Linked DNA regions of Nocardioides panacis. The protein of the gene in region 1 interacts with the protein of each later gene in a pairwise test. Links are inferred from orthologs where the notes say so. Each region holds a gene or a part of one and is shown in the gene's direction. Other genes may lie near its edges.

The links.
Region 2: the proteins of KRR39_RS18245 (region 1) and KRR39_RS08985 interact in binary tests that used the Escherichia coli proteins (3 or more experiments, as listed by UniProt). The link is inferred for Nocardioides panacis from one-to-one orthologs.

The regions. Positions count from the first base shown.
Region 1 is NZ_CP077062.1:3,730,035-3,738,716, reverse strand. What follows is about bases 2,484-5,365. They hold KRR39_RS18245 (nucleotide exchange factor GrpE), read left to right. Parts: upstream 2,484-3,609; coding sequence 3,610-4,122; downstream 4,123-5,365. Other genes in these bases: KRR39_RS26590 (DnaJ domain-containing protein), read left to right, coding at 4,122-5,365. Outside these bases: KRR39_RS18260 (thioredoxin family protein), read right to left, coding at 64-597; KRR39_RS18255 (MEDS domain-containing protein), read left to right, coding at 731-1,597; more of KRR39_RS26590, read left to right, coding at 5,366-5,438; ATP-dependent chaperone ClpB, read left to right, coding at 5,429-8,065; trxA (thioredoxin), read left to right, coding at 8,062-8,562; KRR39_RS18220 (UBP-type zinc finger domain-containing protein), read left to right, coding at 8,559-8,682. UniProt on the Escherichia coli protein: Participates actively in the response to hyperosmotic and heat shock by preventing the aggregation of stress-denatured proteins, in association with DnaK and GrpE. It is the nucleotide exchange factor for DnaK and may function as a thermosensor.
Region 2 is NZ_CP077062.1:1,850,969-1,859,741, reverse strand. What follows is about bases 4,545-7,517. They hold KRR39_RS08985 (Nramp family divalent metal transporter), read left to right. Parts: upstream 4,545-5,542; coding sequence 5,543-6,493; downstream 6,494-7,517. Other genes in these bases: KRR39_RS08975 (hypothetical protein), read left to right, coding at 7,371-7,517; KRR39_RS08980 (hypothetical protein), read left to right, coding at 6,490-7,152; groL (chaperonin GroEL), read left to right, coding at 4,545-5,181. Outside these bases: KRR39_RS09015 (ferritin family protein), read left to right, coding at 1-240; propane 2-monooxygenase effector subunit MimD, read left to right, coding at 237-605; KRR39_RS09005 (amidohydrolase family protein), read left to right, coding at 845-1,705; KRR39_RS09000 (iron-sulfur cluster assembly protein), read left to right, coding at 1,702-2,418; KRR39_RS08995 (NAD(P)-dependent alcohol dehydrogenase), read left to right, coding at 2,415-3,440; more of groL, read left to right, coding at 3,490-4,544; more of KRR39_RS08975, read left to right, coding at 7,518-7,595; KRR39_RS08970 (hypothetical protein), read left to right, coding at 7,722-7,883; cardiolipin synthase ClsA, read left to right, coding at 8,032-8,646; KRR39_RS08960 (DUF881 domain-containing protein), read left to right, coding at 8,744-8,773. UniProt on the Escherichia coli protein: H(+)-stimulated, divalent metal cation uptake system. Involved in manganese and iron uptake. Can also transport cadmium, cobalt, zinc and to a lesser extent nickel and copper. Involved in response to reactive oxygen.

The DNA.
Region 1 (8,682 bases):
CGCTCTTCCTGGGCAACTGAGCGGCTCCTACGCCCTCCAGTCAATGAACCGGAGGTGCAGGTGTCATCCCCTGTTCCGGGGATCCGCCAGCTGCGCGACCGCGCGGGGGAGAACCTGCTCGACCCACCCGAGGATCTCGTAGGCAGGGGCCGGTCCACACTTGCAGGCGACCAACCTTCCCCCTTCCATGACGAGAAGGGTCGGAGATGCCTGCACCGAGAAGCGGCGGGACAGCCGGGGCGCGCCTTCGACGTTGACCTTGACCACCTTCACCTGGCCCGCCAGGTCGCCGGCCACCTGCTCCATCACCGGGATCACCCTGGGACCGTGGGGGCCGACAGGCGCCCACAAGTCCACCAGCACCGGCAGCGCAGCGGCGTCCGCGACGCCGGCGAAGTCGACGTCCGAGGCGTCCACGAGCCAGGGCAGCGGGCCGTGACAGTCGCGACACCGGGGGAGGTCGAGCGCTCCGGACAGCACTCGGTTCCGGTGACCACACAGCCTGCACGCGAGCATCCGCGCCCGGGTCCCCCTCCCCCTGCGCGCCTCACCCGTCACGTGCCACGTCTCCTCCTGCCGGCCGCGATCATCGACCACGTTGCCAAAGCTGCCGTTCGCGGTCGAACAGGTCCAGACCGACGACGGCCCTCACCGCGCGCTCGCCCACGCACGCGACCTTGCTCGCGCGTAGCATCGAGCGGAATGGGGTCACACGATAGGAGACGCCCTGGTGAACGACCTTCGCATGGGGATTGCAGGGGTGGGCGAGATCCGTCCGGGAATGCACCTTTGCGCGATCTACTCGGGACCGGACCAGCGAGACCGGCTGCTGGTGCCGTTCATGCAGGAGGGGCTGCGCCACGGCGACCAGTGCGTCTGCCTCATCGACGGCCTCGAGCCGAGGAGCATGCGGCAGCAGACGTACGGAGCGGCAGGTCGCGGCGACACGCCCCGTTCCGGGCACCTCGGCGTCTACCCGGCCTCCCACGCCTACCTCCGGGCCGGGAAGCTCGCCGTCGAGCAGATGACTACGTTCCTCGAAACCCACCCGGCGTCGTCCACCGGCGACCAGCTCCCCCTGCTGCGGGCAGCCGGGGAGATGTCCTGGGGACCGCGTGAGCCCGGCGCGGAGGAGCTGTCCGTCCACGAGTCCGCCGTCACCCAGGTCCTCGCCGAGGTGCCCGCCTTGTTCCTCTGCCTGTACGACCTGCAGCGGTTCGGGGTGGAGATGCTCGTCAACGTGCTCAGGATCCACTCCCAGGTGCTCCTCGACGGGACCGTGCTCCACAACCCTCACTGCCTGGCGCCGACCGACTACCCGAAGACCACGCCCCCCGCCGTCGTCAGCTACCCCTTGGCCGACCTCCACCTCGGACCCGTGGGCGAGGGTGACCAGTGGCTGTCCCTCACCGGCGCCGAGGTCCGGGTCGCCGAGCTCGTGGCGAGCGGCATGACGAACCGCGCGATAGCCGAGCAGCTGATCGTGTCGCCCCACACCGTGGACGCGCACCTCAAGCACATGTACGTGAAGCTCGGTATCCACTCGCGCGTCGAGCTCACGGTCCTCGCACTCCGGCACGGCCCCCCGGCCGCCTGACGTCCCCAGCGGCGACCGCAGTTGTACCTGTTCACGGGATGCCCCCGGCCGTGCACGTCGAAAGCATGGCCGGGTCCGGCATCCAGTGAACGGAGTGCGTCATGGGTAGAGCTGTTGGAATCGACCTAGGAACGACCAACTCGGTGATCGCGGCGATGGAAGGTGGCCAACCCCAGGTCATCCCCAATGGCGAGGGGAACCGGACCACACCCTCCGTCGTCGCGTTCCTCGAGAGCGGTGAGCGACTCGTGGGCCAGATGGCCCGGCGACAGGCGATCTTGAACCCCAAGGGCACGATCTACTCGGCCAAGCGCTTCGTCGGCCGCAAGTACGACGAGGTGGAGAGCGAGATCCACACGGTCTCCTACGATGTCGTGGCCGGACCGGACGGAGCAGTCCGGTTCTCGGTCCACGGAAAGCTCTACGCGCCGGAGGAGATCTCCGCGCAGATCCTGCGCAAGTTGGCGGACGACGCGGGCAAGGCGCTCGGCGAGCGAGTCACCGAGGCGGTCATCACCGTGCCGGCGCACTTCAACGACGCCCAGCGGCAGGCCACCAAGGACGCGGGCAAGATTGCCGGCCTGGAGGTGCTCCGGATCATCAACGAGCCCACCGCGGCGGCCCTGGCGTACGGGATGGACAAGCTCGAGAACGAGACCGTCCTCGTCTTCGACCTCGGCGGCGGCACCTTCGACGTCAGCGTCCTGACCGTGGGTGAGGGCGTGGTCGAGGTGCGGTCCACGGCCGGCAACACCCACCTGGGCGGGGACGACTTCGACAGGCGTGTCGTGGACTACCTCGCGGACGAGTTCAAGAAGGAGAACGGCGTCGACCTACGGCAGGACGCGCAAGCCCTGCAGCGCCTGTTCGAGGCGGCCGAGAAGGCCAAGGTCGAGCTGTCGTCGGTCACCCAGACCGCGGTGAACCTGCCGTTCGTGACCGCGGACGCTTCCGGCCCCAAGCACCTCAACGTCAACCTGATGCGCTCCACGTTCGAGCAGCTCACTGCGGACCTGGTCGAGAGCTGCATGGGTCCGGTCACCCAGGCCCTGGGGGACGCGAAGGTCACCGCGGACGACATCGACGAGGTCATCCTCGTCGGCGGCTCCACGCGGCTGCCTGCCGTGCAGAACCTGGTTCGCCGGATGACCGGCGGCAAGGAACCCAACATGACCGTCAACCCGGACGAGGTCGTCGCACTCGGGGCGGCCGTCCAGGCTGCCATCATCAAGGGAGACGTGAAGGACGTCCTGCTCCTGGACGTCACACCACTCTCCCTGGGGCTGGAGACACAGGGCGGAGTGATGACCAAGGTCATCGAGCGCAACACCACGATCCCGGCGCGTCGCACCGAGGTCTTCAGCACCGCCGAGGACAACCAGCAGGCGGTGGACGTGGTGGTCCTCCAGGGGGGAGCGAGAGCGCGCCAGCGACAACCGGGCGCTCGCACGGTTCCGGCTGGAGAACATCCGGCCCGCGCCACGGGGGGAGCCCCAGGTCGAGGTCACCTTCGACATCGACGCCAACGGCATCCTGCACGTCTCCGCGAAGGACAAGGACACCGGAGCCGAGCAGCAGGTCACCATCAGCGAGACCTCGACCCTGCCCCAGGAGGAGGTCGACCGCATGGTCTCGGACGCCGAGGCGCACCGCAGCGAGGATGCCCAGCTCCGTGAGCACGTCGACGCCCGCAACGAGCTCGACTCCGTGACGTACCAGGTGCAGCACCAGCTCGAGCAGGCCGGGGACGCGGTCCCCGAGCACGACCGCGCCCGGGCTGAGATGTTGATCAACGACGCGCGCGCGGCTCTCGACGAGCAGGCGCCGACCGACCGCCTGCGGTCCCTCACGGGCGAGCTGCACCAGATGGCCCAGGCGCTGAGCATGTCCGCCCGGGGCCCGGCCGGCGCCGGCACCACCGGCGAGTCGGCCGGCTCCGCCCAGACCGGACCGGGCGACGATTCGGACGACGTGATCGACGCCGAGTTCACGACGCACTGAGTGTCCTCGTCATGGCCGGACAGGAGAACCCCGAAACCGAGCTCGCCGACGCCGCCGACGCTGCCGTCGCCGACGGTGCCGCCGAGCCGGAGAGGAAGATCGCCGAGCTCGAGGACTCGTGGCGCCGCACAGCCGCGGAGCTGGAGAACCTCCGCAAGCGGTGCGCCAAGGACGTGATCCGCGCCCGCGAGCAGGAGCGGGCATCGGTGGCTGTCCGCTGGTTGCCGGTCCTCGACAATCTCGAGCGTGCACTCGAGCACGCCGCCTCGAACCCGGACCAGATCGTCGAGGGCGTGCGTGCCGTGCACCAGCAGGCACTCACGGTCCTTGCCGACCTGGGCTACCCCCGGCGCGACGACGAGACCGGCAAGGCCTTCGACCCCGCCCGGCACGAAGCCGTCAGCACCGTCACCGACGAGGACCTCGTCCCCGGCACGGTCGCACACGTCGTCCGGCCCGGCTACGGGCCGGACGGCGAGATCCTCCGGCCGGCGTCCGTCGTCGTGGCGACCAGGAGCGAGTGATGGCCCGGGACTCCTATGAGGTCCTCGGTGTCTCCCGCGATGCCGACCAGTCGGAGATCCAACGGGCCTACCGCAAGCGCGCCCGCACGCTGCACCCCGACGTCAACAAGGATCCCGGCGCCGAGGAAGAGTTCAAGGAGCTCGCCGAGGCGTACGACGTGCTCTCCGACCCCGACCAGCGCAAGCGGTACGACGCGTTCGGCGAGGACTTCCGGCGCGTGGGTCCCGACGTGGACCCGGAGGCCTACCGCCGGGCGCGCGCGTACGCAGGCGCCGACGCCGGCGGCGGGCGGTCGAGCGGCTGGGGCGGGGCCGGTCCCTCGGGCGACTTCCGGTACTCCGGCTCGGTCGGGGACGTGGATCTGGAGGATCTGCTCGGTGGCATCTTCGGTGCCCGCGGCCGCGGCCGGGGTGGATGGGGACCGGTCTCCGGCTCCGACCACGAGAGCGAAGTGGAGGTGACCGTCGAGGAGGCGTACAACGGGACCCGGCGGACCCTGTCGATGAGTGGTGCCGACGGTCCGCGCACCATCGACGTGAACGTCCCCGCGGGTGTCGTGGACGGCCAGCGGATCCGGTTGCGCGGCCAGGGCGGTCAGGGGTCCGGCGGGGGCGAGGCGGGCGACCTGTACCTCGTCGTCCGCATCGCCCCTCATCCTCGCTACCGGCTCGAGGGCCGAGACCTGCACGTGCTGCTGCCCCTGGCCCCCCTGGGAGGCCGCGCTCGGTGCGTCGGTGGACATCGACACCCCCGGCGGCCCCGCCACCGTCGGCGTCCCGGCCGGCACCTCCAGCCATCGCCGGCTGCGGCTGAGGGGCCGCGGGCTGCCGAACAAGCGGGGCAAGCCGGGGGACCTGTACGCCGAGGCCCAGGTCAAGCTGCCCAGGTCGCCGTCGGCGGACGAACGCGAGCTGTTCGAGCGGCTCGCGAAGGTCTCGACCTTCGACCCGAGGAGCGCACGATGACCGCGACGACCACCGGCTCACCGACCGGGTCATCGATCGGGACGAGATGGCCGCTGGCCCGCCCCTACCGCCTGAGCCTGGACAGCTACGCCCGGATCACCGGGGTGCACCCGGAGCTGGTCCGTCGGCTGGTCACGCTCGGGCTTCTCGACATCACCCGGGACGCCCAGGGCAACCTCTGGTTCGACCCGGCCCAGGTTCGGGAGATGGCCACGATCCAACGGCTGCACCTGCGGCTGAACCTCAGTTACTCGTCGCTCGGCCTGGTCATGCACCTGCTCGAGCGGATCTCCGACCTGGAGAGATCACAACGACGCTCACGCCCAGAGAGGGGAGTTCGATGGACCTGAACCGACTCACGCAGAAGTCGCAGGAGGCACTGCACGACGCCCAGACCAAGGCGCTCCGGTTCGGCCACCAAGAGGTGGACGGCGAGCACCTGCTCCTGGCGCTGCTGGAGCAGACCGACGGCCTGGTCCCGCCGCTCCTGGCCCGGGCGGGTGCGGACGTGGAGCGGCTGCGCGAGGACCTGGAGGCCGAGCTCACGAAGCGCCCGCGCGTCACCGGGTCCGGCGCCGAGCCCGGGAAGGTGTACGTCACCCAGCGGCTGAACCGCGTCCTCGAGGTCGCTGACAAGGAGGCCCGCAGGCTCAAGGACGAGTACGTCTCCGTCGAGCACCTGGTCGTCGCCCTCCTCGACGAGGGATCCGGCTCGGCAGCCGGTCGGATCCTGGCCCGGCACGACGTGACCCACGACTCGTTCCTGCAGACCCTGACATCGGTCAGGGGTGCGCAGCGGGTCACGTCCGCCACTCCCGAGGGGACCTACGAAGCCCTCGCGAAGTACGGTCGCGACCTCGTCGCGGACGCCGCCGCCGACCGGCTGGAGCCGGTGATCGGCCGGGACTCGGAGATCCGTCGCACCATCCAGATCCTGTCCCGCAAGAGCAAGAACAACCCGGTGCTGATCGGTGAGCCCGGAGTGGGGAAGACCGCCATCGTCGAGGGCCTGGCGCAGCGGATCCACAACGGTGACGTGCCCGAGGGACTCCGCGACAAGACCGTCTTCGCCCTGGACATGGGCTCGCTCGTCGCCGGTGCGAAGTACCGCGGCGAGTTCGAGGAACGGCTCAAGGCCGTCCTCAACGAGGTCCTGGCCGCCGAGGGGAAGATCCTGCTGTTCGTCGACGAGCTGCACACCGTGGTCGGGGCCGGGGCGTCCGAAGGTGCGATGGACGCGGGCCAGATGCTGAAGCCCATGCTGGCGCGTGGCGAGCTGCACATGATCGGGGCCACGACCCTCGACGAGTACCGCAGCCACATCGAGAAGGACGCGGCCCTCGAGCGCAGGTTCCAGCCGGTCGTGGTCGACGAGCCGGGCATCGAGGACGCCCTGTCGATCCTCCGGGGGCTGCGCGAGCGCTTCGAGGTCTTCCACGGTGTCAAGATCCACGACGGCGCGCTGGTCGCCGCGGTCACCCTGAGCCACCGCTACATCTCCGACCGGTTCCTGCCCGACAAGGCCATCGACCTCGTCGACGAGGCGTGCGCGATGCTGCGCACCGAGATCGACTCGATGCCCGCCGAGCTCGACGAGCTGACCCGCCGGGTCACCCGGCTGGAGATCGAGGAGGCCGCAGTGGCCCAGGAGACGGATCCGGCCAGCCGGCGTCGCCTCGAGGAGCTGCGCAAGGAGCTGGCCGACCTGAAGGCCGAGGCCGACGCGGTGCGGGCCCAGTGGGAGGCGGAGCGCCAGGCGCTCCGCGAGGTCCAGGCGCTGCGCCAGGAGATCGAGCAGGTTCGCCTGGCGAGCGAACGGGCCGAGCGGGAGTACGACCTGAACCAGGCCGCGAGCCTGCGCCACGGCAAGCTGCCCGACCTCGACCGACGGCTCACGGCCGCCGAGGAGAGGCTCGAGGCGAAGCAGTCCGGGCGGCGCCTGCTCCGCGAGGTCGTCACCGCCGACGAGATCGCCGCCATCGTGGCCCGCTGGACGGGCATCCCGGTGAGCCGGCTCCAGGAGGGCGAGCGGGAGAAGATCCTCCGCCTCGACGAGGTGCTCCACGAGCGGGTGATCGGCCAGGACGAGGCGGTCCAGCTGGTGACCGACGCGGTCGTGCGGGCGCGTTCCGGGATCAAGAACCCGACCCGCCCGATCGGCTCCTTCGTCTTCCTCGGCCCGACCGGTGTCGGCAAGACCGAGCTCGCCAAGGCGCTCGCGGAGGCTCTCTTCGACAGCGAGGAGAACATCATCCGGATCGACATGAGCGAGTACCAGGAGCGGCACACCGTGAGCCGGCTCGTGGGTGCACCACCCGGCTACGTCGGGTTCGAGGAGGGCGGCCAGCTGACCGAGGCGGTCCGGCGCAAGCACTACTCGGTGGTCCTGCTCGACGAGATCGAGAAGGCCCACGCCGACGTCTTCAACATCCTGCTCCAGGTGCTCGACGACGGGCGCCTGACGGACTCCCACGGGCGCACGGTGGACTTCCGCAACACCGTCATCATCATGACCTCCAACATCGGCTCGGAGTACCTGCTCGAGGGGGTCACGCCGGACGGCGAGGTGAAGTCGGAGGCCCGGGCCCTCGTGATGAGCTCGCTGCGATCCCACTTCCGGCCGGAGTTCCTGAACCGGATCGACGAGACCGTGCTGTTCAAGCCTCTGACGTTCGCCGAGATCGAGCGCATCGTCGACCTCCAGCTCGAGGAGCTGCGCGAACGCCTGGCGGACCAACGGATCTCGCTCGTGGACACCGAGGAGGCCCGGAGGTTCATCGCCGAGCAGGGCTTCGACCCGGCCTACGGCGCTCGTCCGCTGCGGCGCTTCATCACCCGTGAGGTGGAGACCCGCGTCGCCCGCGCGCTGCTGCGCGGTGACCTGCCCGAGGACTCGACCATCGTGGTCGACCTCGTCGACGGCGAGCTCACCGTCGTACCGGGGCGACCCGACGACCAGAAGAGGGCAGTGGCATGAGCGCGACGGTGAAGACCCCGACGAAGGTCGTGGTGTGCCCGAGCTGCAGCACGAAGAACCGGGTGCCCGCCGCCGCCGACGGAGCGCCCCGCTGCGGGAACTGCCAGAACCCACTGCCGTGGGTGGTCGACACGTCCGACGCGGACTTCGCCGCCGTGGTGGACGAGTCGACCATCCCGGTGCTCGTCGACGTGTGGGCGCCGTGGTGCGGTCCCTGCCGCATGGTCAGCCCGGCGTTGGAGCAGCTGGCGACGGAGCTCGCAGGGAGGCTGAAGCTGGTCAAGGTCAACGCGGACGAGGCGCCGGAGGTGAGCCGACGGTTCGAGGTGCAGGCGATCCCGACCCTGGTCCTGATGCACCGCGCCCAGGTGGTCGACAAGCAGGTCGGGGCCGCACCCGCACCCGCGCTGCGGACCTGGCTCACCGAGCACCTGCCCAAGGAAGGTGCGGAGCCCAGTCCCGGGAACGCCTCGTCGAGCGAGGACGACCGGCGATGACCACGCTCTCCGGCCGGCTGGTCCCCGACCCGCACCTCGCCCTGGTCCGGAGGGTGGGGCAGCCCACCACGCCGGGCTGTGAGGAATGCCTGCTCCTGGGCACGCCCTGGGTGCACCTGC
Region 2 (8,773 bases), 1.9 Mb from region 1 along the record:
ATGTTCGAGCCGCTGGCGACCGACAAGGAGTTCGCCGAGCACAACACGGCGCTGATGGACGAGTGGCTGTCCACCTGGACCCCGCGCTGCATCGCCGCCGCTCGCGAGCTCCAGCCGATCTGGTCGCTGCCCGACTCCAAGCCGCCGCGCTTCGAGGACGCCCTCGACCGCGCGAAGGCCCGCTTCAGCGGGATCCTCGACGAGCTGTCCCTCACCACCCCGAAGGAGCTGACCCAGTGAGCACGTTCAAGACGGCCGAGAGCCCGTTCAAGTCCGACAGCACCCCCTCGAACATGTGCGGCGTGACGTTGATGAACAACCAGGTCGGGGCGGTGGTCGCGGAGGTGATGGCCACCAAGGACGGGGTGACCGTGACCCCGCTGCCCTCGATGATCCGCGTCGACGCGGTCAACCGGATGGACTTCGTCTACGACGAGCTGTCGGAGGCGCTCGGCGAGGACGAGGGGTACTTCGACTCGGCGGAGTTCGAGGAGAACATGTCGACCCACTACGGCCGGATGATCCACCTCGACGACCGCACGATCATGTTCGCCAACCCCGAGGACGCCGCGGACTACATCGGCTTCGACCTGACCGCCCACTGAGCCGACCGCACCAGCGACGTACGCCCGAGGAGGACCTATGTACGAGAAGAACGGCGAGAAGTACTTCGTCGTCGACAGCCACATGCACTACTGGGACGCGAGCCCGGAGAACTGGGTGGCCGGCCACGAGAACTACGCCAAGGGCTGGATCGAGTGCTTCCACGCCTACCAGGGACTCGGGCCCCCCGGAGACGCACTGGTCCATCGAGCACTTCCAGAAGTACTCCGAGGACGACCTGATGAAGGACGTCTTCGAGGACGGGTACGTCGACGTGGCGGTGTTCCAGCCGACCTACCTCAAGGAGTGGTACACCGAGGGCTTCAACACCACCGAGCGCAACGGCGCCCTGTCCGAGAAGCACCCGGGCAAGTTCGTCGTGAACACCCGGTGGGACCCGCGGGAGGGTGACGCCGGGCTGCGGGAGCTCGAGGAGAACGTCAAGCGCTGGGGCTCGACGGGGGTCAAGCTGTACACCGCCGAGTGGCGGGAGGGCTCCCGCGGCTGGACGCTCAAGGACCCCGAGGCCTACCGCTTCCTGGAGAAGTCCCAGGAGCTCGGGATCAAGAACATCCACATCCACAAGGGCCCGACGATCTGGCCCCTGGACAAGGACGCGTTCGACGTCTCCGACGTGGACCACGCCGCCACGGACTTCCCCGACCTCAACTTCATCGTGGAGCACGTGGGCCTGCCCCGCATCGAGGACTTCTGCTTCATGGCGACCCAGGAGCCGAACGTGTACGCCGGTCTGTCGGTCGTCATCGGCGGCCTGATGCACGCGCGTCCCCGGTTCTTCGCCAAGGTGATGGGGGAGCTGCTGTTCTGGGTCGGCGAGGACAAGATGACCTTCGGCAGCGACTACGGCATCTGGGAGCCGAAGTGGCAGATCGAAGGCTTCGTGGACTGGGACTACCCCAGCGACGAGTTCTCCGACTACCCCCGGGTCACGACCGACACCAAGAAGAAGATCCTCGGTCTGAACGCCGCGAAGCTCTACGGCATCGAGGTCCCGGCCGAGCTCCAGCTCGGTGCCGGCGCGGGCACGCCGGCCGCCCAGGAGTCCGCGGTCGGCGTCTCCGACGTCGGAGCCGTGGTGTGATCGACCGGGGTCAGGTGCTGGAGGCCCTGGGGACCGTCCGGGACCCGGAGCTCGACGAGTCCGTGACGGTGCTGGGGTTCGTGTCCTCCTGCACCGTCACGGGCGACGAGGTCGACGTACGGCTGCGGCTGCCGACGTACTTCTGCGCCCCCAACTTCGCGTACTTGATGGTCGCGGACGCCTTCGACGCGGTGAACCGTGTCGAGGGCGTCCGGCGTACCACCGTGGTGCTCGAGGACCACTTCGCGTCCGACGCGATCAACGGGGGCGTGGCGGCCCGGGCCGGCTTCGTGGCGTCGTTCGACGGCGAGGCCGTCGACGAGCTCGAGGGGCTGCGCCGCGACTTCCTCCGCAAGGCGGTGCTCGCCGGCACCGACCTGGTCTGCCGGCCGCTGGTGGCCGCGGGCCGCACGCCCGAGGAGCTCGCGGTGATGACCCTCGGCGACGTCGGGCTCTCGCGCGAGGTGGACCGGCTGCGGTCCCGCCGCCGCGACCTCGGGCTGCCCGCCGACGACACGTCGGCGCTGCTCGTCGACGTGGTGACCGGTGAGGCCGTCGGGGTCGAGGCACTGCCGCTGCACCTGCGCAAGGCCCGGGTGACCGGGGTCAGCGTGGGTGCCAACTCGAGTATCTGCCGGGGCCTGCTGCAGGAGCGGTACGGCGCCGGTTCACGTCTCGCGTCCGTCGGTGGCGGCGCGGAGGAGGAGCTATGAAGGCTGTCCGGCTGCACGCGTACCACCAGATGCCCGTCGTGGAGGAGGTCCCGGACCCGGTCGTCTCCGGTCCGTTGGACGTCGTGATCAAGGTCGGGGGAGCCGGCGTGTGCCGCACCGACCTGCACGTGATGGAGGGGCAGTGGGCCGCCGCCATGGGCGTCGGCCTGCCCTACACGCTCGGCCACGAGAACGCCGGCTGGGTCCACGAGGTCGGCTCCGCCGTCACGAACGTCGCGGTCGGTGACACCGTGATCCTGCACCCGACGCCCACCTGCGGGCTGTGCCGCGCCTGCCGCGCCGGGCAGGACATGCACTGCAGCCAGAGCACCTTCCCCGGGCTGAACACCGACGGCGGGATGGCGGAGTACCTCCTCACCTCGGCCCGGGCCTGCGTGAAGCTCGACGCCACCACCCGTCCCGAGGACGTCGCCGCCCTCGCCGACGCCGGGATCACCGCCTACCACGCGGTCCGCAAGGCGGTGCCGCTGCTCTACCCCGGCACGACCTGCGTGTTGATCGGCGCCGGCGGCCTGGGCCACATCGGGATCCAGTGCCTGCTGGCGCTGACCTCCACGCGGGTCGTCGTCGTGGACGCCAACCCCGACGCCCTCAAGCTGGCCGAGCAGCTGGGCGCGCACGAGACCGTCCTGGCCGGTGAGTCCTCGGTGGACACCGTCAAGGACCTGACCGACGGGGAGGGCGCCGAGGTGGTGCTCGACTTCGTCGCCGAGCAGGGCGCCGAGCAGGCGGGCTTCGCGATGACCCGCCCCGGTGGCTCCTACTTCGTGATCGGGTACGGCGGCACCCTCACCGTCCCCACGCTCGACATCATCTCCACCGAGCGCAACATCGTCGGGAACATCGTCGGCACCTACAACGAGCTCGCCGAGCTGATGGTGCTCGCCCAGTCCGGGAAGGTCACCCTGCACACCCGGACGTACCCGCTCGCCCAGGCCCAGGACGCCTTGCGCGACCTCGACGCCGGCCTTGTCCGGGGCCGGGCGATCCTCGTTCCCTGACTCCCCACCGACGCACCTCTCAACCGCATCACGACCGCAGGAGGAACCCATGGCCAAGGAGCTTCGATTCGGTGAGGACGCACGGGCGCTTCTGCTCTCGGGCGTCGAACAGCTGGCGGAGGCGGTGAAGTCGACCCTCGGGCCGAAGGGGCGCAACGTGGTGCTCGAACGGATCACGGGGTCGCCGGTGGTGACCAACGACGGTGTGACGATCGCCCGCGAGGTGCACCTCGGCGACCCGTTCGAGAACATGGGCGCCCAGCTGGTCAAGGAAGCCGCGATCAAGACCAACGACATCGTCGGCGACGGTACGACGACCGCGACCGTGATCGCCCACGCGATCATCCGCGAAGGCATCAGCGCCATCGCCCGCGGTGGCAACCCGGTGCTCGTCAAGCGCGGCGTCGACCTCGCCGTCTCCCGGCTGGTCGAGCAGCTCGCCAAGGTCGCGCACCCGGTGGTCAGCGAGGAGGACTACAAGCGGGTGGCCGCGATCTCCGCGAACGACGACGACGTGGTCGGTGCGGTGCTGGCGCACGCGCTGCACACCGTCGGCGACCGCGGCATCGTCACGGTGACCGAGTCCCCGGTGAACGGCATGAGCGTGGACTTCGTCGAGGGCTTCGAGTACGACAACGGCTACCTCTCGCCGTACCTCGTCACGCACCCGGCCAGCCTGGAGGCGGTGCTCGACGACCCCTACATCCTGCTGTGCAGCGAGAAGATCTCGAAGGTCCAGCAGCTGATGCCGCTGCTGGACAAGGTGATGCGCGAGCCGCGGCCACTGGTCGTCATCGCCGAGACAGTCGACGGCTCGGCCCTGAGCATGCTGGTGCACAACCACGTCAACGGCGTCTTCCGCTGCGTGGCCACCAAGGCGCCCGGCTTCGGCGACCGCCGGCTGCGCAAGCTGGAGGACATCGCCACGATCACCGGCGGCGAGGTGTTCAGCAAGCACTCCGGCTTCAGCCTGGAGAACATGACCCTGGCGCAGATGGGCCGCGCCCGGCAGGTCCGGGTCACCGCGGACCGCACCACGATCATCGGCGGTGCCGGCTCCCAGGACGCGATCGAGTTCCGGCTGGCGCAGCTGCGCTCGGAGATGGACCGGGCCACCTTCGGCATCGACGAGGACGTGCTCACCGAGCGGATCGGCTCGCTGTCCGGCAAGGTGGCCGTGATCCGGGTCGGTGCACCCACGAACGCTGAGCTCGCCGAGCTGCAGCACCGGGTCGAGGACGCGCTGTCCGCGACCCGGGCCGCGATGGCCGAGGGCATCGTCGCCGGCGGCGGCTCGGCACTGGTGCACGCCGCCCCGGTGCTCGACGACCTGCAGGTCAACGACGACTACGCGATCGGCGTCGACATCGTGCGCCGGGCGCTGAGCGAGCCGATGTACCTGATCGCCACCAACGCCGGGTACCCCGGCCACGAGGTGGTCGCCAAGGTCTCGGAGATGGGAGTCGACGACGGCTTCGACGCCCTCGAGGGCCGCTACGGCGACATGATCGAGATGGGCATCATCGACCCGCTGCGGGTGTGCCGCTCGGCCCTGGAGAACGGTGCGTCCGTCGCCGGCCTGCTGCTCACCACCAACACCCTGATCGCCGAGGAGCAGACCCCGTGGGGCGGCAGCCGCGCGCTGATGACCGAGTTCGGCGAGCTGGACGAAGGGCTGCACCAGCCCTCACCGGACTCGAGCACGCCGCAGTCGCTCGGCCTGGGCCCCTCGGTCGGCTGAGCCGTGCACCAGGTCGTCCCCGGACGGGCCCGGACCCGTCCCCCGCCGCTGCCGCTGCAGATCGGCAGGGACGGGGCCAGGGACGCGCCGCCCACCCGGCGCGGCCAGGTGCGCAAGCTGGTCGCGCTGCTGGGTCCCGCGTTCGTGGCGGCCGTCGCCTACATCGACCCCGGCAACTTCGCGACGAACTTCTCGGCGGGTGCGAAGTTCGGCTACGCCCTGGTGTGGGTCGTGGTGCTGGCCAACCTGGTGGCGATGCTGGTGCAGTACGAGTCCGCCAAGCTCGGGGTGGCCAGCGGGCGGGACCTCCCCGAGATCTGCCGGGAAAGGTTCCCCCCGCGCGGTCTCGCGAGGGCTGTGGGTGCAGGCCGAGCTGGTCACCATGGCCACCGACGTGGCCGAGTTCGTCGGCGCCGCCGTCGGCCTGAACCTGCTGTTCGGGATCCCGCTGTTCCCGGCCGGGCTGATCACCGCGGTCGTCGCGTTCGGCATCCTCGAGCTGTCCCAGCGCGGGCACCGGCCCTTCGAGCTGGCGATCGTCGGACTGCTGGCCATCGTGGTGCTCGGCCTCGGCTACGACCTGCTCACGGTCGGTGCGGACCCGGCCGGCATCGCCGGCGGCCTGGTGCCGTCGTTCGCCGGCCAGGAGTCGGTGGTGCTCGCCGCCGGCATCGTGGGCGCGACGGTGATGCCGCACGTGATCTACCTGCACTCCGCGCTGACCAAGTCGCGCAACCGCTGCCACGACGACGCCTCCCGGCAGCGGCTGATGCGCTACCACAAGATCGACGTGGTGGTGGCGCTCAGCATCGCCGGCCTGGTGAACCTGACGATGGTGTTCATCGCGGCGTCGGTGTTCGCGGGCACCGACCTGCTGGACCGCGACGGCATCGTCGGCGCGCACCGTGAGCTGGGGCAGATGGTCGGCGGGGGAGCGGCCCTCGCGTTCGCGGTGGCGCTGCTCGCGTCGGGCCTGTCCTCCTCCAGCGTCGGCACCTACGCCGGCCAGGTCGTGATGCAGGGCTTCATCCGGCGCCGCATCCCGCTGTTCCTGCGCCGCGCGGTGACGATGCTGCCGGCGCTGCTGATCCTGGCGACCGGACTGCCGGTGACCGCGAGCCTGGTGGTCTCCCAGGTCGTGCTGTCGTTCGGGATCCCCTTCGCGCTCGTCCCGCTGGCGATCGTGACGAGCCGGCGGGACGTGATGGGGGCGCTGGTCAACCGGCGCTCCACCACCTGCGCGATGTGGTTGGTGACCGTGGCCATCAGCGCGCTCAACGTGTACCTGATCTGGAGAGTGGTGGCGACATGACCGATACCAAGGAGCAGACCGGGCCCGGCACGGGCGGCGAGGACTTCGTGGACCTCTGGCGGCTCGAGACGCCGACGGCGCGGGCACTGGCGGCGGAGGCCGAGCGGTTCGAGGACCTGCAGACGGTGCTGCGCTGCTGCGAGGGGCTCCTCCCGGAGCTCGGGCGCGCGGCGGCCGGGTTCCCCGAGGCGGTCCTCCTCGTCGAGGCGCTCTGGACGGTCGCGCTGACGTCGTACGCCCGGTGCTTCGACGCGGCCGGCGAGGGCATCCCGCTCACCGAGGAGGACGTGGTCACCGCGCACCCGGACAACAAGGAGGTGCGGGAGTGGCACCGCGCGCTGATGCGGCTGCGCAAGCACTACGCCAGCCCGTCGGTGAACCCCCGCGAGTCGGTCTCGGTCAGCGTGGCGCGCGCCGAGGACGGGTCGGCGGCGGGGATCGCGCTGACCTCCGCGTCCCGCCCGGCCCTCGACGAGGTCACGGTCCGCAGCGCCGGCACGATCGCGTTCGCGCTCAGCGAGGTGGTGGACGGTCGGATCGCCGGCCGCCAGGGCGAGGTGTTCACCGAGGTCGCCGCGCTGGACGCCGCGACCCTCGACGGCCTCGCGCAGTGGCGGGCCGCCCGCCCGCCCGCCGCCGAAGCCCCGCCGGAGGCCTGAGCCCGCCGACCCGCCGACCCGGCGACTCTGGCGTTCCCATCCCCGCCGACCCGGCGACTCTGGCGCTTCTACGTCGCCAGACGCGCCGGGTCGGCGGGTGGATCGTCGCCAGACGCCCCGGGTCGGCGGGTGGGGGAGCCGGCCGGATCCGGGCCGGGTCTGGACCGATTCGGGGCCGCATGGCGCCAAATGCTCCTCGGGGACGCATACTGGAGGTGATGAAGCCTCATGCCGGTTCCCGGCGACACCTGGCCAGCAGCCCCTTCCAGCCGCCCGCGACGGTCACCGTCGCGACGTACGAGTTGGACGAGCGCGTCACCCACGACAAGTACGGCATGGGCCGGGTGGTCTCGGTGGAGACCGACCAGGCGGTGGTGGTCGACTTCGGCAACAACCTGCAGGTGCGCCTGATGCGCCCCTTCGCCAAGCTCAACAAGCTCTGAGCCGGCTCCCGGTCGTCCCTTCGGGCCAATGTCATGGTCCGTTCGGGCCATACCCGGAGTTTCTGCGTCATGTTCGGCGGGTCCGACGGTTTCCTAGGTAGACGAGAACCCTGGGAGATGAGACTCGTGAACCGCACTGAGAAGATGACCGTTGTCGAGAACCGCTCGACGAAGACCAGCACCCGCGCACGCTGCAGCCGGACCACCGACTGCCACTGCGGCCAGCAGCTCGACATGTGCGCCCGTGCGCACTGCCCGCGCTGCGGTCGTTCGATCCACCAGGACTGACCCTCCGGCCGCGTCCGCCGAGGTCGGCGGGCCCGGGTCGAGTCGTCGCAGCCCGCGCCCGGTGACGGGCTAAGGTACTCAACGACCAGCCGACGCGGGAGTCCGCGCCGGCACGACGCGGCAGCGCTCGGCGAGCGAGGGATACCTGGTGGAGCAGCAGGACGACGAGGTGGCAGTCAGCCACCGGGTCCTCACGATCCCCAACATCATCTCGATCATCCGGCTCGCGGGCGTCCCGCTGTTCCTCTGGCTGGTCCTGGTGCCCGAGGCCGACGCGTGGGCGCTGGCCGTGCTGTTCGTGTCCGGCCTGACCGACTGGCTGGACGGCTACCTCGCCCGCAAGCTCCACCAGACCTCGAAGCTCGGCGCGATCCTCGACCCGGTCGCCGACCGGCTCTACATCCTCTCGACCGTGATCGGTCTCGGGATGCGCGACATCATCCCCTGGTGGCTGGCGGTGCTGCTGCCCGCGCGCGACGCCTTCCTGTGGTGCCTGGTGCCGTTCCTGCGGACCCGGGGCTACAGCTCCCTGCCGGTGCACTTCCTCGGCAAGGCGGCGACCGCCAACCTGCTCTACGCCTTCCCGCTGCTGCTGCTCGGGGACGGCACCGGCGTGCTGGCGACGCTGGCCAAGGTCTTCGGCTGGGCGTTCGCGATCTGGGGCACCGGGCTGTACTGGTGGGCCGGGCTGCTCTACGCCTGGCAGGTCCGCAAGCTGCTCGCCGACCACGACCGAAGGGCGCCGGCGCTCGATGGCGGCTGACCAGCGCACCCGGCGCGGCAGGCGTACGACGGACGACCACCCGCCCGTCGCGGACGGTCGTGCCGCCACGCCCCGCGAGCCGCGACCGCCCCGCCCGGTGAACGACCCCCCGCCGCAGGCCGTGATG